2 regions of the Stenotrophomonas sp. LM091 genome follow, and region 1 is predicted to be linked to the other one. Evidence: riboswitches for the same ligand, from Rfam matches in the RefSeq annotation. Region 1 holds a riboswitch; the other holds the start of a gene.
The links. A riboswitch is a leader RNA that binds a small molecule or an ion and turns the genes downstream of it on or off. The one in region 1 is predicted to bind cobalamin.

Region 1 (10,054 bases):
CCGGCTCGTACGGCGTGCCGTTCCATCACCTGCCGGTCAACGCGGACAACCGCGCCGTGCAGGAGCAGCAGATCATCGACCTGGTCGAGCGCGAGCAGATCGACCTGGTGGTGCTGGCGCGCTACATGCAGATTCTGTCGCCGCGCCTGTGCGAGGCGCTGGCCGGGCGTGCGATCAACATCCACCACAGCTTCCTGCCCAGCTTCAAGGGCGCCCAGCCGTATCACCAGGCGCACGCGCGCGGGGTCAAGATCATCGGTGCGACCGCGCACTACGTGACCCCGGATCTGGACGAAGGCCCGATCATCGAACAGGACGTGGCGCGCGTGGACCATGCGATGACGCCGCGCGATCTGGTGCGGCTGGGCAGCGATACCGAATCGCAGGTGCTGGCACGCGCGGTACGCCGGCATGTGGAGCACCGCATCCTGCGCAACGGACATCGCACCGTCGTGTTCCGCTGAACTGCGGCGCCGGCGCCGGTGCCGGTGCCGCCCGTCAGACCACCGCGATCTTCGCCTTCGCCAACGTCTCGCGCACCATCCCATCGTTGGCGTCGGTCACCGGTCGGGTCAGGTCCCAATGGAATTTGACCCGGAAGCCGGACTTCACCGCGTCCTGGGCGCTCCACAGCACGCAGTAATCGCGCGCCAGGCCGCACACATGCACCTCGCGGATGCCGCGCTCATGCAGCCAGCCGGCCAGGCCGGTGGCCGGGCGGGTCCCGTCGGGACCGTGGTTCTCACGGAAGGCACTGTACGAGTCCACCGCGCGGCGGGTGCCCTTGCGCAGGATCAGGTCAGCCACCGTCCAGTCCACGCCCGGGTGCAGCACGGCACCGGCGCTGCCCTGCACGCAGTGGTCCGGCCACAGGGTCTGCGGCTGCGCGTGCAGCAGGATCGCCTCGAACGGGAGGTGGCCCGGGTGCTGGCTGGCGAAGGAGGCGTGGTCGGCCGGGTGCCAGTCCTGGGTCGCCACCACGGTGCCGTAACGGCGTTCGGCCAGCAGCGCCGCAATGTCCGGCACGATCGCATCGCCGTCCACGCAGGCCAGCGCACCACCGGGCATGAAATCCGGCTGCAGGTCGATCACGACCAGGGCGACATCGGCGGGGTAACGGCTCATGGCGGCTTCACAACGGTGGGGGCGCCCAGTCTAGCCGACGCCCCCGCAGCGGTCAGTCGGCGTCGCCCTGCCGGGAGGTGCCATCGCCGTAGTACAGCACGCCCAGTTTGATGCGCTCGCGGCCGGTCTCGCGGCGGTGGCGGTTGGCGTCGCGCAGCGAGTACACGCAGCCGCAGTACTCCTGCTGGTAGAACTGCTCGCGCTTGCTGATCTCCACCATCCGCGCGGCACCGCCGCCCTTGCGCCAGTTGTAGTCCCAGTACTGGATACCCGGATAGTGTGCGGCGGCGCGGTGGCCGCAGTCGTTGATCTGGTTCATGTCCTTCCAGCGCGAGATGCCCAGCGAGCTGCTGATCACCGCAAAGCCGTTCTCATGCGCGTACAGCGCGGTGCGCACGAAGCGCATGTCGAAGCACATCGTGCAGCGGATGCCGCGCTCGGGCTCGTTCTCCATGCCGCGCGCACGCGAGAACCAGTTGTCGGTGTCGTAGTCGGCGTCGACGAACGGCACGCCATGTTTCTCGGCGAAGCGGATGTTCTCCTGTTTGCGCAGTTCGTATTCCTTCGCCGGGTGGATGTTGGGGTTGTAGAAGAAGATCGTGTAATCGATGCCGGAAGCGGTGATCGCTTCCATCACCTCGCCCGAGCACGGTGCGCAGCACGAATGCAGCAACAGTCTGGTGTGCCCGTCGGGCAGGGACAGGGTGGGTCGGTCGATCGGTGTCAGGTCATGCAGGTTCATGCGTTTCTCGTCGACCCCACCGCCGGCAACGGCGGCGATGGGGTCCTTGGGGCGGTCTACAAAGAGGCGATCACGCGGCGTTGGCGTCTGCCGTTTCCTCGCGCAGTTCACGCGCGGCGGCCACCAGCGCTTCCAGCGCCGCGCGGGTTTCCGGCCAGCCACGGGTCTTCAGGCCGCAGTCCGGGTTGACCCAGATCTGCTCCGGGCGCAGCACTTCGGCGGCCTTGCGCAGCAGGGCCAGCATCTCGGCCTTGTCCGGTACGCGCGGGGAATGGATGTCATACACGCCCGGGCCGATCTCGTTGGGATACTGGAAGCGCACGAAGGCATCGAGCAGTTCCATGCGCGAGCGCGAGGTCTCGATCGAGATCACGTCCGCATCCATGGCGGCCACCGAGTGGATGATGTCGTTGAACTCGGAGTAGCACATGTGGGTGTGGATCTGGGTCGCATCGCGCACGCCGCTGGCACTGATCCGGAACGCTTCCACCGCCCAGTCCAGGTAGTCGCGCCACTGCGCACGACGCAGCGGCAGGCCTTCGCGGATCGCCGGCTCGTCGATCTGGATCACGCCGATGCCGGCGGCCTCCAGGTCGGTCACTTCATCGCGCAGGGCCAGCGCGATCTGCCGGCAGGTGTCCGCACGGGACTGGTCATCGCGCACGAACGACCACTGCAGCACCGTCACCGGGCCGGTCAGCATGCCCTTCATCGGCCGCTGGGTGAGCGACTGCGCGTACTGCGACCAGCGCACGGTCATCGGCTGCGGGCGCGTCACATCGCCGAAGATCACCGGCGGCTTCACGCAGCGCGAGCCGTAGCTCTGCACCCAACCATTCTTGGTGAAGGCGAAGCCATCGAGCTGCTCGCCGAAGTACTCGACCATGTCGTTGCGCTCGAACTCGCCGTGCACCAGCACGTCCAGCCCGATCTGCTCCTGCACGCGCACGCAGTGTTCGGTCTGGGTGGCCAGGAACGCATCGTAATCCGCATCGGACAGCTTGCCGGACTTGTTGCGGGCACGCGCCTCACGTACTTCCAGTGTCTGCGGGAACGAGCCGATGGTGGTGGTCGGGAAGCGCGGCAGCTTCAGCGCCGCGGCCTGGGCCAGGTGGCGCTGCGGATAGCGGCTGTGGCGCTGCGCATCGGCCGGGGTCAGCGCGGCCAGGCGGGCGGCGACGGCCGGGTTGTGCACGCGTGGCGAACGACGGCGCGATTCGATGCACTCGCGCGAATGGGCGAGCGGCGCTTCGGCACGCGCCGGTGCATCGATCGCATCGGCCAGCACGCGCAGCTCGCCGAGCTTCTGCCTGGAGAACGCCAGCCAGCTGCGCAGTTCGTCGTCCAGCTTCTTTTCGTGGTCCAGATCGACCGGGGTGTGCAGCAGCGAACACGATGGCGCCAGCCACAGCGCATCGCTGCCTACATGGCCGTGGGCGTATCGCGCCAGCACCAGCGCGTTGTCCAGGTGGGTGCGCCAGATGTTGCGGCCGTTGACCAGGCCGGCCGAGAGCACGCGGCCGGCCGGCAGCGCCTTGATCACCGCATCGAGCTGTTCCGGTGCGCGCACCAGGTCCACATGCAGGCCATCGACCGGCAACGCCGCGGCCAGCGCGAGGTTGTCCTCCAACGCACCAAAGTAGGTCGCCACCAGCACCTTGGGGCGCGCGGCCTGCGCCAGTACCGCATAGGCATGTTCGAACGCGGCGCGCGTGGCCTCGTCCAGGTCCTGCACCAGCAGTGGCTCATCCAGCTGCACCCACGCCGCGCCGGCCGCCTTGAGTTCGCCGAGCAGCTGCACGTACACCGGCAGCAGCGCATCGAGCAGATCCAGCGCGTTGCTGCCATCGGTGGTCTTGGACAACCGCAGGAAGGTGACCGGCCCGATCAGCACCGGCCGGGTTTCGATCCCCAGCGCCTTGGCCTGGCGGTATTCGGCCAGCGGCTTGTCGCCGCGCACCGTGAAGGCCTGGCCGGCCTGCAGTTCCGGCACCAGGTAGTGGTAGTTGGTGTCGAACCACTTGGTCATTTCCAGCGCATGCAGGTCGATGCCATCGCGCTGCAGGCCACGCGCCATCGCGAAGTAGCCGCTCAGCGGTTCGGCATCGGCGAGCGCGCGATAACGGGACGGGATCGCATCGAACAGGAAGGCGGCATCGAGCACCTGGTCATACAGGCTGAAATCGTTGCTCGGTGGCACATCCACGCCGGCCTCGCGCTGCAGCTGCCAGTGGCGCTCGCGCAGCTCGGCCGCGGTGTCCTGCAGCGACGCGGCGCTGCTCTCGCCGGACCAGAAGGCTTCCAGCGCGCGCTTGAGTTCGCGCTTGGCACCGATGCGCGGGAAACCCAGGTTGGTAACAGTGGTCATTGGAACGTGTCCTCATTGCGTAGGGGCATTGAGGAACGAAGGAACCGCGCGCCGTCCGGGGCCTTGCAGCCCGTTCCGCCCCGCCAGCGACCTTCGCCCCCGCGGGCGAACCGGATGCCGTGAAGCGGACGCACGGGGGCAGCGCCATGCAGACGGCAGGGCGGCAGGCCCCGGCAACCTCCCCGCGGACGTTCCAGGTCGAATCAGGGGACGGTCGTGTCCCCCGGCCGGGGCCGGTATTCGGGCTGATGGACACGGGCGCGGGCGCCCACCTACTCCCTGCCGCTTCCCAGGCCCAGGGGCCCAGTGCTGTTGACAGGTGTCGTTTCCATTCACCGCTGCGGGGCAGCTCCGGAATGGGCGCGCAAGGCGCCTTCACCGGATTCCCGTTTAAATCCATCCCTTCATCTGCATGAAGAGATGGATACCTTCGGCGAGCACAAGGTAGGCCGAAGCGGAGCGATGGTCAAGTCGTCTGCGCGATCCGCCCACTGCATCCAAACCACCGCTGCCTGCGTATCTCCCTGCAAGCCCGCCCGTTTGGACCCCCATGCGCCAGCCCTTGCCCTGCCTGATCCTGCTGCTGTCGGTGAGCGCCGCCCCCGTAAGTGCCGCCGATCAGACCGTGCAGCGCCAGGAAGGCCGCGCGTACGCCACTGCCGATGGCCGCCTGCTGTATCGCGAGACCCATTGGCTGCAGGGGCCGGCGAGCGCACAGTCGCGCCTGGTGCTGTACCGCTGCAGTGACGGGCGCCCCTTCGCGCGCAAGTGGATGACCCCGCAGGGCAGCCCGCAGACGCCGGATTTCACCCTGGACGATGGTCGCGACGGATATCAGGAAGGCGTGCGCGGCCGTGCCGCCGACCGCCAGGTATCGGTCCGCGCCAGCGCCCAGGCACCCACCTTCAGCCGCGCCATCACCCTTCCTGCGGGGGCGGTAGTGGATGCCGGTTTCGATGCGGCGGTGCGCAGCCATTGGGCCGCGCTGCAGGCCGGGCAGAGCGTGGCCTTCCAGTTCCTGCTGCCCAGTCGGCAGCGCCTGGTGCCGTTGAAACTCCAGCGCACCGGCGCGGTGAGCTGGCAGGGCGAGCCGGCCGAGCAGCTGCAGATGAAGCTCGACGCCTGGTTCGGCTTCGCGGTGCCGGCGGTCACGCTGGTCTACGCCACCGCCGACCAGCGCCTGCTGCAGTTCACCGGCACCGGCAACGTCCGTGACGAGAAGGGCAGGTACCCGCAGGTGCGGGTCGAGTTTCCGGCGGCACCGGTTGCCACGCCTGCGGCCGAGTTGTCCGCCGCGCGGACGCAGCCGCTGGTGCAGACATGCGGTGCCTGATCGCCCCCTTGCAGACGGCGCCGGGAGCAACGAGGATGCCGATACGCCCGTTATCGACATTGAGCCTGCAATGCCCGAGCTGGACGCCGCCGCCGCATCACACCGCCTGGATGAACTGCTTGCCCGGGTCGCCGGCGGGGATCGCCAGGCGTTCGAATCGGTCTATCAGCTGGCCTCTGGCCGCCTGTTCGCCATCTGCCTGCATGTGCTGCGCGACCGCGGGGATGCCGAAGAGGTCCTGCAGGAGGTCTTCACCGCGGTCTGGAACAAGGCGGCGCAGTTCGACCGCGCCAAGGCGGCGGCCATGACCTGGCTGTCGATGCTGGCCCGCAACCGCGCGATCGACCGCCTGCGGGCCGCGCCGCCGCGCGCGCTGGATGATCTGTCCGTCGCCGAGGAACTCCCAGATGTCGCGCCGCAGCCGGCCCAGGTGGCCGAGCAGGCGTCCGACCACGAGCGCCTGCAACACTGCCTGGATACGCTGGAGCCGCGCCGTCGCTCGCTGATCCGGCTGGCCTTCCTGGAAGGCGCCAGCTATGAAGAACTGGCGCGCCGCATCGGCTCGCCGCTGGGCTCGGTGAAAAGCTGGATCCGCCGCGGGCTGGGCCAACTTCGCGTGTGCCTGGAACGATGAACGTCCGCGACCTCCCTGATCTGCATGGCGACGAGCCGCCGAGCGCCGACATCCTGGCCGGCGAGTACGTGCTTGGGGTGCTCGATGCCGCCCAGCGCGCCGGCGCCGAACGGCGCATCGCCAGCGATCCCGGCTTTGCACGGTTGGTGACGCAGTGGGAGAACCGCCTCGCGCCCCTGCTCGCATCGCTCGGCAGTGAACCGGTGCCTGCGCATCTGTGGCCACGCATCCGCACCTCGCTGGGCTGGCCTGCCGCATCGGCCGGCTCCCCGCGCCTTTGGCAGCGCACCGGGTTCTGGCAGGGCATGACCGCGTTGGCGGCCGCGCTTGCACTGGTGGCAGTGTTCAGCCGCCGTGACCTGGCGCCGACCGCACCGGTGTCCACGCCGGTCGCGGTCACACCCACCACGCCGCCGACGCCGACCGAGCCGGAGCAGGCCACCAGGCCGGTCACGCCGCTGCTGCACGACGATGGCACCCCGGGCTGGCTGGCCTCGGTCGACAAAACCCAGGGCAAGGTGCTGATGGTGCCGGTGCCGGCCGCGGCCGATGCCGCCGGACGCGCGCCGGAGCTGTGGCTGATCCCGGCCGGAGGCGCACCGCGCTCGCTCGGTCTGGTCTCCATCGATCGCGCGCACACGGTTGCCGTTCCGGACGCGCTGCGTGATGCGCTTGTGAACGGCTCGGTGCTGGCGATCACGCTCGAGCCGGCCACCGGTGCGCCACAGGGCATTCCGACCGGCCCCATCATCGCCAAGGGCGACATCGCGAACCTGTAATCGCGCACGTCCGGAATTATTTTCCGGATCCGTGCATCCAAACGCCGCCGGCTCCCGTATCTCCTGATAACGCCTCAGGAGAAGCGATTCATGTCGGTCAGCCCCACCCCCGACGCAGGACGCACCGCACAGCGACGCCGCTGGGCCACGCTGTGGCGCTGGTTCGATACCAGCGCCGATGCAGCCGCCGCGGTGGACCAGCCGCAGCGCGTGGACTGGGTGCGGGCGATCCCCTTCGCGGCGATGCACCTGGCCTGTCTGGCGGTGATCTGGGTAGGTGTCTCCTGGGTCGCGGTGGGCGTGGCGCTGGCCCTCTACGCGGTCCGGATGTTCGCGATCACCGCGTTCTACCATCGCTACTTCTCGCACCGCACGTTCCGCACGTCGCGCACCGTGCAGTTCATCTTCGCGCTGATCGGCGCCTCCAGCGTGCAGCGTGGGCCGCTGTGGTGGGCCGCGCATCATCGCAACCATCACCGTCACACCGATACCGCCGCTGATCCGCACTCGCCCTCGGTGCATGGGTTCTGGTGGAGCCACATGGGCTGGTTCCTCACCGTGGAAGGCTTCCGCACCGACTGGTCGCGCATTCCCGACCTGGCCAAGTACCCCGAACTGCGCTGGCTGGACCGCTTCGACACGCTGGTGCCGATCGCACTGGCCGCAGCCCTGTTCGGCCTGGGCGCCCTGCTCGAGCGCATCGCGCCGTCCTGGGGCACCAGCGGCGGGCAGATGCTGGTGTGGGGCTTCTTCATGTCCACCGTGGTGCTCTTCCATGCCACGGTGACGATCAACTCGCTGGCGCACCGCTTCGGCCGCCAGCGCTTCAACACCGGTGATGACAGCCGCAACAACCTGTGGCTCGCGCTGCTGACGTTCGGCGAAGGCTGGCACAACAATCACCATTTCTTCCCGGGCACCGCGCGCCAGGGCTTCTACTGGTGGGAAGTGGATGTCACCTGGTATGGCCTGCGGGCGATGGCTGCGCTGGGCCTGGTGCGCGATCTCAAACCCGTGCCGGCCTGGGTGCTGGCCAAGGCGGAGCACTGACATGCGTATCGCCGTGATCGGATCGGGCATCGCCGGCCTCTCCAGTGCGTGGTGGCTGAGCCAGCAGCACGAAGTGACGCTGTTCGAGGCCAACGACTACCTGGGGGGCCACACCCACACGCATGAGGTGGAGGTCGACGGCCGCACGCACGCGGTGGACACCGGCTTCATCGTGTTCAATCCCGCGCACTATCCGCTGCTCACCGGGCTCTTCAAGGAACTCGGCGTTGCCTCGCAGCCGACCACCATGAGTTTCTCGGTGCACAGCGAGCGCACTGGGCTGGAGTACAACGCCACCTCGCTGGATACGCTGTTCTGCCAGCGCCGCAATCTGGTTTCGCCGCGTTTCTGGGGGATGCTGCGCGATCTGCGCCGGTTCTACCGCGAAGCACCGGCGCTGCTCGAGCGTGACGATGACGGCCCCTCGCTGGGCGAATTCCTGGCCAAGGGCCGCTACGGCCGCACCTTCATCGACGAACACCTGCTGCCGATGGCCTCGGCGCTGTGGTCCTCGCCCACGGCCAGTCTGGCCGCCTTCCCGGCACGCTACCTGGTGCAGTTCATGGCCAACCACCAGATGCTGCAGATGACCGGGCGCGCGCCGTGGCGGGTGGTGCAGGGTGGTTCGGCACGGTACATCGATGCGCTGCGCAGCCGCTGGCAGGTCCGCGAGCGGCTGGAGTGTCCCGTGTTCGGGGTGGAGCGCCACGAGCATGGCGTGCGCGTGCACAGCGCTGCCGGGCTGGAAGGCTTCGACCAGCTGGTGCTGGCCTGCCACAGCGACCAGGCCCTGGCCTTGCTGTCCGATGCCGATCTCACCGAGCGCGCGGTACTGGGTGCGATCCGCTACCAGCCCAACGAGGTGGTGCTGCATACCGATGCAAGTCTGCTGCCGCGTGACCGCAAGGCTTGGGCGGCCTGGAATGCGCATGTGCCGCGCGATCCGCTGGCGCCGTGCACGGTCAGCTACTGCATGAACCTGCTGCAGGGCATCGATACGCCCACGCCGCTGGTGGTCACGCTCAACCGCAGCAACGCGATCGATCCCGCCACCGTGCTGCGCCGCCTGCAGTACGCGCACCCGGTGCACGACCACGCGATGGTGCGTGCACAGCAGCGTTGGGCCGAGATCCAGGGCCATCGCCGCACCTGGTTCGCTGGCGCCTACTGGGGCTGGGGTTTCCACGAGGATGGCATCCGTAGCGCCCGCCGTGTGGTCGATGCGCTGCAGGCGCTGGATGCCGAGTCCTACTGGCCGCTGGCCGAGGCACTGCCGGCATGAGCGCCAGTGCGATCTATCGCGGCTGGATGCGCCATCGGCGGCACACGCCGCACCCGCACGCGTTCGGCTACCCGATTGCGCAGCTGCTGCTGGATCTGGACGAACTGCCGCGTCTGTTCGAGGGTCGCTGGCTATGGTCGGTGGGCCGCCGCAACGTGGTGGAGTTCCGCCGCAGTGATTATCTCGGCGCACCCGGGCAACCGCTGGCCGAGGCCGTGCGCGAACGCATCACCCAGGCCCTGGGCCGCGCGCCGCAGGGCCCGATCCGCCTGCTGACGCATCCGCGGTATGCCGGCCACGTGTTCAATCCGGTGAGCTTCTATTACTGCTACGCCGCCGACGGCACGACGCTGGACAGCATCGTGGCGGAGATCACCAACACGCCCTGGAAGGAGCGCCACGCCTACGTGCTGCCGGTGGCGCAGGCCGATGCCCAGGGCCGCGCGCTGTGCTGGTCGTTCGACAAGCAGTTCCACGTCTCGCCCTTCATGCAGATGGACTGCGAGTACCGCTGGCGCTTCACCGCGCCGGGCGATGACCTGCACGTGCACATGCAGGTGTGGCGCGAGGGCGTGTGCCAGTTCGATGCCGATCTGGTGATGCGGCGCCATCCGTTCACCGGTCGTGGCCTGGCGGGCGTTCTGCTGCGTTACCCGCTGATGACCCTCAAGGTGGTGGCCGCGATCCACTGGCAGGCGCTGCGCCTGTGGCTCAAGCGCAACCCCGTCCATGACCACCCTT
Region 2 (10,054 bases), 270 kb from region 1:
CGTGGCTGATGTAGATCGTGGTCAGCCGTTTGCCGGAGGCGCGGATGCGCTGCACCAGCTGGGCGGCGTCGGATGCGGCGAACTGGGCGTCGACCAGGATGGCGTCGTGGCGGCCGGTGATCAGGGTGGACGCGACCGAAAACAGCGCCTCGTCGCCGGGGTGGTAGGGCTGCACCTGCAGCGCGTGGGCTTCGGCGGTGGCCGCAGCGGCGTGGCTGATGGCCGGTGGGCTGACGGTGAGCGCGGTACCGAGCGCCAACGCCAGGGCCAGGGTGGTGCGGGAAACGTTCGGCATTTCAAGAAGTCCTGTGTAGTGCGGCCCCGACATGACCCCGGGGCGATACGGCCCCGGCATCACCCCGGGGCCGGTAGAGCCGACCGTTGGTCGGCTGCTTCACATCGGCGGCCTGGTCAGTACGCAACCGTGGCGATCTGCCGCACGTACTGCGGGGTTTCGATCTCGCTGACGAAGGCGTCGGCGTAGTCGGCGTAGCTGATCCGGCTGTGGCCGTCGGCACCGACCAGGAAATTCTTCGCCTGGGTGCGGAAGCCGCCGCGCTGCGGGCCGGGGCCGATCTCGGCGGCGGGCGAGTAGAAGGTCCAGTCCAGGTCGTCGACGGCCTGCAGCTGCTTCAGCGTCTCGCGCGCGGCCAGGGCGACCGGCTTGTAGGCATCCGGGAAGCCCTCGGTGTCCACCAGTTGCACGCCCGGGGCGACTTCCAGGCTACCGGCACCGCCGACCATGATGAAGCGCGGTACGCCGGCCTGGCGGGCTGCCTTGACCAGTGCGGCGCTGGTGGTGGTCACGGTGCTCGGCGCATCACCCGGGCGCGGGCCGAAGGCGCTGGCCAGCACGTCGTGGCCGGCGATCACGGCTGCCAGGGCATCGGTATCGTCCAGCGCGGCGACGGCCAGCTGGGCGCCCTCCAGTTCGGCCGGCAGGTCGGTCTCGCGGCGCACGATGGCGGTGACCTGGTGGCCGCGGGCGAGGGCCTGGCGGGCGATTTCACGGCCGATGTTGCCGGTGGCACCAACAAGCGCGATTTTCATGGGGGATGTCCGTTTAGGAAGGAAGGCCAGCGTATGCCTCTGGAATCGAACGAAAAACCGCGTATAACGGCCTAATTTGTTGCACGGATCGATCAAATGGACCGGATGACCGCCATGAACGTGTTCGTCGAGGTCGCCGAGCGCGGCAGCCTGACCGCAGCGGCGGAGGCACTGGAGATGTCGCGGGCGATGGTGACCCGTTATCTGGCCGAGGTGGAGCGCTGGCTGGGCGCGCGGCTGCTGCACCGGACCACGCGCCGGATCAGTTTGACCGGCCCGGGCGAGGCCGCGCTGCTGCGGTTCCGGCAGATGCTGGCGATCGGTGATGAGCTGCGCGGTGAGCTGGCCGCGGACAACCCCGAGCCGCACGGGCTGCTGCGGGTCACCGCGAGTGTCTCCTTCGGGCAGATCCACCTGGCGGCGGCGGTGGCGGCGTTCGTCAAGCGGCATCCGCTCACGCGCGTGGAACTGCTGCTGGTGGATCGGGTGGTGAATCTGGTCGAAGAGCGCGTGGACATCGCGGTGCGCATTTCGCGCGCGATCGATCCGAGTCTGATCGCGCGGCCGTTGGCGCCCTGCCGTTCGGTGCTGTGCGCGGCGCCGTCGTACCTGACCGAGCACGGCACGCCGACCACCGCCGATGCACTGGCCGCGCACAACTGCCTGACGCACCACTATGTCGGCAAGAGCGTGTGGCACCTGCAACGCGACGGACGGAAGATCGCGGTGGTGGTGGGCGGCAACATTAGTGCCAATGAAGCGTCGCTGCTGCTCGAAGCGGTACGTGCCGGCGCCGGCATCGCGATGTTGCCGACGTACCAGATCGCCCCGTTGCTGCGCAGTGGCGAGCTGATCGAGGTGCTGCCTGATTACGAAGTGGAAGGCTTGGGTATCCACGCGGTATATGCGTCACGCCGGCAGCTGCCGACGATCATGCGCAGCTTCCTGGATTTCCTGGTGGAACGTTTTGCCAGCCCGGAATTCCTGGCGCAGCTGTAAACGCGGCGCTACCCGGGCGTGCATCGGCATCACACACGCACCTCCGTACAATGGCCCTTCCCTGCTGTGGAAGTGAGCATTGCCTTGTCTTACCCGTATCCGTTGGTGGTGTTCGATCTGGATGGCACGCTGGTGGACAGCGCCGCCGATATCGCCGAGGCGTTGAACCGCACGCTGGAGGACTGGCAGTTGCCGCGCGTGCCCGAGGCCACCGTGCTGACCTGGATCGGCGATGGTGTGCGCCGGTTGGTGGAGCAGGCATTCGATGCGGCTGGCAGCGCCGTCGATCTGGACAAGGTGATGCCCGGTTTCATGCGGCACTACGAGGCGTGCCTGTTGCGCAGCCCACGTCTGTTTGATGGTGTGACCGACACGTTGGCCGCATTGCGCGAACGCGCGGTGACGCTGGCGATCTGCACCAACAAGCCGTCGGCGCTGGTGGCGCCGTTGCTGCAGCATTTCGGGTTGCAGGATCAGTTCGCGCTGGTGCTGGGCGGAGATTCGCTGCCGGAACGCAAGCCCAGTGGTGCGCCGTTGCGGCATATCGCGGCGCACTTCGAGGTGGCCGTCGAGGCGGCCCTGATGGTGGGCGATTCGATCACCGATTACCGCGCCGCGGTGGATGCAGGCATGCCGGTAGCGCTGGTGCGCTATGGGTATCCGCGCGGGCTCGATCTAAACAACGTCGCGGCGGTGGCGGTGATGGACGATCTGCGGGAACTGCTGGCGCTCTAATGCGCGTGTGCCGACCAACGGTCGGCACCTACCAGGTTCAATGGTTGTGCCGACCAATGGTCGGCAGCTGCCGAGGGCGGGACGGCAGCGGTGCCGCCGTCCCGTGCGCTTATTTCGGCTGGTAACGCACGCTCAGGCGGTACTCGCGGCCCGGCTGGTTGTACCAGGCAACGGTTTCGTAATCGCGGTCGAACACATTGCTGACGCGGCCCAGTACCGACCAGTCGCGGCTCAGCGCGTATTCCAGGCGCAGGTCCACGGTGCCATAGCCACCCAGGCGCACGGTGTTGGCCGCATCGTCGTAACGCTTGCCGGCGCCGTTGGCGGTGAGGCCGGCGCGGAAGTCACCGAAGCGGCGATCCACGTCCAGGCGCGCGGTGTTCTGGGCGCGGCGGGCCAGCCAATTGTCGAACTGCGGGCTGCCGTCGGTGCGGTTGCGCGGGTCGGTGTGGCTGAGCTGTGCATTGAGGTCGAACCCGGCCACGGTGATCGCACCGGTCAGTTCGGCGCCGCGGATGCGGGCCTTCTCGACCTGCGACATCATGAAGGTCGTCGCGTCGTACGTGATCAGATCATCGATGCGCGTTTCGTACACGTCCAGGCCCCAGCGCCAGCCGTCGCCCTGCTGGGCAATGCCGACGTTCGCGCTCTTGGATTTTTCCGGGTCCAGGGTCGGCACGCCGCTCCACGGGTCGTAGAGGTCGCTGAAGGTCGGGGCCTTGAACGCCGTGCCGTAGCTGGCGTTGAGGCGGAAGCCGCTGCCCAGCTCCAGGCCCCAGCCGAGGCTGCCGGTGGTGTGGTTGCCGAACTGCTCGTTGTCGTCGTTTCGCACGCTGGCCTGCAGGTGGTGCGCGCCGAAGCGGCCCTGGTACTGCACGAACACGCCGGTGTTGTCGCGGCTGTCGACCAGATAGCCGGCACTGCTGCCGTCCAGGTTGTCCTGGCTCCAGTCCACGCCGGCGCTCAGCAGCTGGCCATCGGCGATGCCGATATCGGCCTGCACCGAGGCGCTGTCACGGTGGGTCTGCGCGTTGCCCAGCCACGTATCACCGTTGAAGTTGTCCGATTCGTTGTCGGCCCGGCCGACATTGACGGTCAGGTTGAAGCGCGCGCTGGGCGTGTAGCGCAGCTTGCCACCGAGCACCTGCTGCAGGGTCTCGGAGTAGTTGTAGTAGCCGTCGTAGTGGTTCTCGCCTTCGGCGCGCAGCGCGGTGCCTTCCAGGCTCAGCGTATCGGTCAGCGCATAGCCGCCGCGCAGGCTCATCGACAGGTTGCGGTAGCCATCGCGGTCGGGCTCATTGGCGCCACAGCCGGCGAACGGCGAGACGGAGCCGCGGCAGGCGTTGATGCCGTCGGTGTGCTGGTAGGCGATGTCGGTGCCGAACCAGCCACGCTCGCCACTGCCACCGAAGCCACCGCTGGCCTCGCGCAGGCCGTTGCTGCCGCCGCCGAGCTGCAGGTGCGGGGCGAACTGGCCGGCATTGCGGCGGGTGAAGATCTGGATCACGCCACCGATCGCGTCGGCGCCGTACAGGCTGGACTGCGGGCCACGCACGATCTCGATGCGCTCGATCTGCGCCAGCGGAAGGTCCTGGATCATGGCCAGGCCGAGGTCACCGGTGTTGATGCGCACGCCGTCGATCAGCACCAGGGTGTGGGCCGAGTTGGTGCCGCGCAGGAACAGCGAGCTCTGCTTGCCCAGGCCACCGCTGTTGTTGAGGTTGATGCCGGCCCGGCCGCGCAGCAGGTCCTGCAGCGACGGTGCCTGGCTGCGCTCGATCTCGGCGCGGTCGATCACCTGGGCCGGCGAGATGCTGTCCTGCAGGGCGATCGGGGTGCGGGTGGCGGTGACCAGTACCTGGTCCAGCGCGGTCGCCTCGTCCTGGGCCGACGCCAGCAGGGGCAGGGCCGACAACACGGCCAGGGAAAGGACTTGGATCTGCAGCTTCATCGATGACTCCATGCACCGCGCACGCCCGCGCGGCAAGGGGTGGGGATGATCGCGCTGCAGGGAGTTCGACGGTGGGCGGACGCGCAGGCGCCTGCTTGCCGCCGCCATGCCCGCCGCATCGCAACCAGTCGTCTTCCAGGCCGGTCTCCGGGCTTGCGGGTCGATGGCGGTGCCATCGTGCCAGGCGCCTTCCCATGCCGGAGCACAGTGGCGTGTTGCCTGGTGTTTCCTCGCTTACCGTTGCGGGGGCAGCGCCGGAGTGGCGGCGGGGCACGAGGCCTGACGCGTCACCGGCTTCCCGTTTCAACCCGGCGGCATTGCAGCCCCGGGTCACCTGAAAGTGGGCGCAGTCTAAGCCATCGGCCGGGCCGGTGGAGCGCACCGGTTAGAATGCGCCTCGCTTTTTCGATGTGATCTCCATGACCCCGACGTGGTTGCAGCACCCCGGTACCGACGCCCGTGACCCTCACCGGCCGGCCGCAGCGGGCAGCAGAGGGGGCCCGGCATGATCCTCGACCTGATCCGCCACGCCAGCACCGGCCGCGACGACCATCTCGATGGCCGTACCGATCCACCGCTGCATGAGGGCGCCACCGACGCGCTGTGCGCGCGCTACGCGGCGCTGTCCTGGGAGCGCGTGCTGTGCTCGCCGCGGCAGCGCGCCGTGCGCACCGCCGAAGCGCTGGCGGCCCCGCTCGGGCGGGGGGTGGACACTGACCAGGAATGGGAAGAGCTGGATTTCGGCGACTGGGATGGTGCCGCGCTGGAGGCGCTGCCGATGGACGCGCTGTCGGCGTTCCATCTGGACCCACACGCCAACCCGCCGCCGCACGGCGAAAGCTGGGGCCACTTCGAGCGCCGCATCGCGCGTGGGCTGCATCGGCTGCTGGATGATCCGGACCCGGTGCCGACCCTGATCGTCAGTCATGGCGGGCCGCTGCGGATGGTGCTGTCGCAGGTCTGCGGGTTGCCGATGGCGATGTGCTGGGCGCTGCGCATCGACCACGGCACGCGGCTGCGGCTGCGCGTGGAGCGCGAAGACGATCAACTCTGGGGGAGCTGCTGGAACTGCAGCAGGTATGAAGCGCGCAGGACCGACGATGCGTCGGTCCGTGCGGATCAGCGAGGCTCGTCGTCGCTCTCGAACGGCGGTGCCTCATCGCCCTCATCGTCGCGATGCTCGACCGTGCGGTCGTAGACCGGGCCGGACGCGGGCGGCGCCTTTTTCAGCGGCTGCTCGGCGATGATGGCCTCGTACTCGGCCACCAGCACGGTGCGGCGTGCTTCCGGCAGTTCCTGCCAGTGGCAGTCCTGCAGCGCGCCTTCCAGCGAATAGAGCAGGTTCAGGCTCGGCTTGAAGCCGGCACGGCGCACCTTGACGAAGGCACCCACGGCGCCGACCGCCACCAGGTCTTCCGGCGTACGCAGACCGACCTGGCGCAGCCATGCTGCGCTCTTCGGGCCGATGTTGCGCAGCTTGGCGCCACTCATCCCAGGGCCTCGACGAACACGGCGGCGATCGCTTCAAGGCCGGCCTGGTCCTCGGCGTCGAAGCGCGCCAGCGACGGGCTGTCCAGATCGAATACACCGACCAGGTTGCCGTTGTGGACCAGCGGCACCACCAGCTCCGAGCGCGAGGCCGAGTCGCAGGCGATGTGGCCCGGGAAGGCGTCCACGTCTTCGATGCGCTGGGTAACCCGCTGCGAGGCGGCGGCGCCACACACGCCCTTGTCGAGCGGAATGCGCACGCAGGCGGGCAGGCCCTGGAACGGGCCGACGACCAGCTCCTTGCCATCGAAGAAGTAGAAGCCGACCCAGTTCAGGTGCGGCAGGGCGTGGTAGACCAGCGCCGACAGGTTGGCCGCATTGGCGATGCGGTCGCGCTCGCCATGCACCAGGGCACGGGCCTGGGCCAGCAGCTGGCCGTACTGTTCCGGCTTGCTGCCGGTAAGCGTGGAGGTATCGAACATGGCCGCAGTCTACCAAGCCGCACGCCCGCCTGCGCCGGGGCCGGCGGAACGCAGCAGACCGCAGCGCGGCGCTGCCGGGACGGCGGATAATGACGCGTTTCCAGCCCTGGTCGTCTTTCATGTCCCTGCCTGCGCCGTTGCCCGCCGCCCTGTTCGTCACCGGTACCGATACCGGCATCGGCAAGACCTTCAGCAGCTGCGTGCTGCTGCATGCCCTGCGCCGGCATGGCGGCACGGCCGTGGGCATGAAGCCGGTCGCCAGCGGCTGTGAGCGCACCCCGCAGGGCCTACGCAACGAGGATGCCACCGCCCTGCTGGCCGCCAGCGTGCCGACGCCCGGGTACGACGACCTGAACCCCTTCGCGCTGGAGCAGCCGCTCGCGCCGGAGATCGCCGCGGCAGAAGCGGGCGTGCAACTGTCGCTGGCGCCGATCGAAGCTGCCTTCGCACGCCTGCGTGCCAGCGCGGACACGGTGGTGGTGGAGGGCGTCGGCGGCTGGCTGGCGCCCCTGTCGGCCACGCTGGACCAGAGTGATCTGGTGCAGGCGCTGAAGCTGCCGGTGGTGATGGTGGTCGGGCTGCGGCTGGGTTGCCTCAACCACGCACGGCTGACCGCCGAGGCGATCGCGGCCCGCGGCGCGCACTGCATCGGTTGGATCGCCAACGAGGTGGACCCGGCGATGGCGCGCCGCGATGAGAATGTCGCGCTGCTCAAGGCGCGGTTGCCGATGCCGTGCTGGGGCCGCCTGCCGTATGCGCCGGGTGCGGATCCGGCGAGCCTGGCAGACCGCCTGGTGTTCTGAGCGTCAGCCCACCGCGCGCGCCTGCAGCGCGTTGGCCAGCCGGCCGACGGTGGCGATGGCACCGACGAAGCGCGCATCCAGTTCCTGGCAGCACGACAGGCGCAGGCAATGCCGGTATCGCGCACCGCGTGAGTACACCTGGCCGGGCATGAACACCACGCCTTCGGCCAGCGCGTGCTCGAACAGGTTCCCGGCATCGATCGCCGCGGGCAGTTCCACCCACAGCAGGAAGCCACCGGTCGGCTGGGTGGCCGAGGTGCCGGACGGAAAATGCTGGGCGATCAGCCCACGCACGTGGGCCACCTGGTCGCTGTAGAGCCGGCGCAGCCCACGCAGGTGGTGCTCGTAGTTTCCGGCCTCCACGAATGCGGCCACCGCATCGCCGAGCAGGCGTGATTCGGCGCCGGAGGAATGGAATTTCAGCAGCTGGATATCGGCAGCGAAGCGACCTCCGTCGAGCCAGCCGATCCGGTAATCCGGCGCCAGTGTCTTGGAGAAACCACTGCAGACCATGATCCAGCCATCGCGATCAAAGCTCTTGGCCAGCGGTTCCAGCGGCTCCTTGAACTGCAGTTCGGCGTAGACCGCATCTTCGATCAGCGGCACCTCGTAGTGATTCACCAGTGCGGCCAGGCGCTGCTTGTTCGGCACCGGCATGCTGCCGCCGAGCGGATTGTGCACGGTCGGCATGGCCATGATCGCGGCGATGCCCCCGGCCTCGAGCAGGGCTTCCAGCGCATCCAGATCGAGCCCGTCGCGTGGATGGGTCGGCAGCTCGATCGCGCGCAGGCCCAGGCTGCGCAGCAGCGGGTAGATGTTGAAGTACGAGGGCGCTTCGATCGCCACCGCATCGCCGGGTTTTGTCACCACGCGCAGGGCCAGCTGCAGGGCTTCCATCGCGCCATGGGTCAGCACCAGCCGATCCACCGTGGTGTGCAGCCCCAGCCGCGGCCCACGTTGCACGATCTGCGCCAGCAGCCGCGCGGCGCCGTTCGGGCGGGCGTAGGTCTCCACCGTGGTGGCGGCACGACGCAGCACCTGCGCGGTACTGCGGGCCAGCTGCGCGCCGGGATAGAAGCGCTTGCCGCGCGGGCCGGCGAAGGCCAGATCGACGATGCCCGGCTGCTGCTGCGCGGCCAGCACGCGCGCCATCATCGCCTGCTGGGCGGGTGCGCTCGGCGGCGACGGTGCCTGCCGCAGCGACTGCGTGGGTTCGGGCAGGCGCGGGCTGACCACGAAGCCGGCCTTGGGCCGCGGCAGCACCAGCCCGGCGTCTTCCAGCTGCCGATAGGCCGCGATCACCGTGTTGAGGCTGAGGCTGCGCTGCGTGGCCAGCCCGCGCAGCGAGGGCAGGCGGGCGCCGACCGGCAAGCGACCGCTGCGGATCGCGTCGGCCATTTCATCGGCCAGGGATTGGTAGAGGTTGGTCGCCATCGCCAGCTGCATCCACAGAATCTGTAACCGTGCGGATGCCAGTCATCTGCATCTGTATCCGCGCCTGGCGCCAGCCTACCATGCGGTCTTGCGACTTCCCCCGCGCACGGCAGGGCATTGTGTGCCGTGCGTTTTTTCTCCTTCCCGAGCGCGCTCAGCGGGCCGAAATCGTGGTGCTCACCAGGCGCGGCTGCTCGCGGTACAGCGCCGGGTACTGCTGCTTCAGCGCGACCACCTTGGGCAGGTCGTTGATACGGATGTACAGCGATTCGGGGTGCAGCGTGAGGTAGTTCTGGTGGTAGCCCTCGGCGGCGAAGAACGGCTTGCCGCCGTCGACCTGGGTGACCACCGGCGCGGCGTAGGTCCTGGCCTGTTGCAGCTGGGCGATGTAGGCGCGGGTGGCATCGCGCTGGGCGGCGTCGTCTGCATAGACCGCAGAGCGGTACTGGGTGCCGCGGTCCGGGCCCTGCCGGTTGAGCTGGGTCGGATCGTGCGCCACCGAGAAGAACACCTGCATCAACTGGCCGTAGCTCACCTGCGAGGGGTCGTAGGTCACCTGCACCGCCTCGGCATGCCCGGTACCGCCGCTGCCGACGCGCGGGTAGGTCGCGTTCGCCGCGCTGCCGCCGATGTAACCGGAGAGCGCACTATCCACGCCCTTGATGTGCTGGAACACGCCCTGCACGCCCCAGAAGCAGCCGCCGGCGAATACCACCTGGGCGCGCTTCACGCCCGGCTGGCGCAGGTCCGCCTTGCCGGCCGGTGCGGGCACGGCCACCGTCGCAGCGGCCGCGGCAGCCTGTGCGGGCCGATCCAGGCCCACCACCACGCTGGCGGTGAGTGCCGCGATGGCAACGGCGATGCCGCCGGCCACGAGTTTGTCGAATGCGATCTTCATGCGATGGCTCCTCAACCAAACGTAAAGGCGTAGGCGCGCACGCCTGGATCGAGGAACTCGATCTCGAAGGTGCGCTCCTGCACGTCGCCGGACTGGCGGATCAGCTGATACAGGCGGTTTTCATCCACGACGCCGTCGCCGTCGGCGGAAACATCGCCACCGGCCGCAGGGCCCGGCGCGTGCCCATCGATGCGCACGCGGAACCGCACGGGCT

Region 2: it holds a riboswitch for cobalamin, as region 1 does, so the genes downstream of both, btuB (TonB-dependent vitamin B12 receptor) here and metE (5-methyltetrahydropteroyltriglutamate--homocysteine S-methyltransferase) in region 1, are expected to answer to the same signal.

Annotation. Positions count from the first base shown of each region.
Region 1 covers NZ_CP017483.1:2,422,129-2,432,182, forward strand. Annotated here, with positions in the region: gene purU (formyltetrahydrofolate deformylase) at 1-464, shown strand, start outside; gene BIZ42_RS10505 (nicotinamidase) at 499-1,125, opposite strand; gene BIZ42_RS10510 (epoxyqueuosine reductase QueH) at 1,178-1,867, opposite strand; gene metE (5-methyltetrahydropteroyltriglutamate--homocysteine S-methyltransferase) at 1,938-4,235, opposite strand; cobalamin riboswitch at 4,449-4,682, opposite strand; gene BIZ42_RS10520 (hypothetical protein) at 4,786-5,568, shown strand; gene BIZ42_RS10525 (sigma-70 family RNA polymerase sigma factor) at 5,639-6,202, shown strand; gene BIZ42_RS10530 (anti-sigma factor) at 6,199-6,981, shown strand; gene BIZ42_RS10535 (acyl-CoA desaturase) at 7,072-8,031, shown strand; gene BIZ42_RS10540 (FAD-dependent oxidoreductase) at 8,033-9,313, shown strand; gene BIZ42_RS10545 (DUF1365 domain-containing protein) at 9,310-10,054, shown strand, end outside.
Region 2 covers NZ_CP017483.1:2,692,594-2,702,647, forward strand. Annotated here, with positions in the region: gene BIZ42_RS11735 (MBL fold metallo-hydrolase) at 1-295, opposite strand, end outside; gene BIZ42_RS11740 (NAD(P)H-binding protein) at 412-1,050, opposite strand; gene BIZ42_RS11745 (LysR family transcriptional regulator) at 1,147-2,049, shown strand; gene gph (phosphoglycolate phosphatase) at 2,134-2,784, shown strand; gene btuB (TonB-dependent vitamin B12 receptor) at 2,894-4,735, opposite strand; cobalamin riboswitch at 4,856-5,088, opposite strand; gene BIZ42_RS11760 (histidine phosphatase family protein) at 5,241-5,933, shown strand; gene BIZ42_RS11765 (TfoX/Sxy family protein) at 5,855-6,226, opposite strand; gene BIZ42_RS11770 (GAF domain-containing protein) at 6,223-6,705, opposite strand; gene bioD (dethiobiotin synthase) at 6,825-7,508, shown strand; gene BIZ42_RS11780 (PLP-dependent aminotransferase family protein) at 7,512-8,942, opposite strand; gene msrA (peptide-methionine (S)-S-oxide reductase MsrA) at 9,097-9,840, opposite strand; gene BIZ42_RS11790 (cytochrome c biogenesis protein DipZ) at 9,852-10,054, opposite strand, start outside.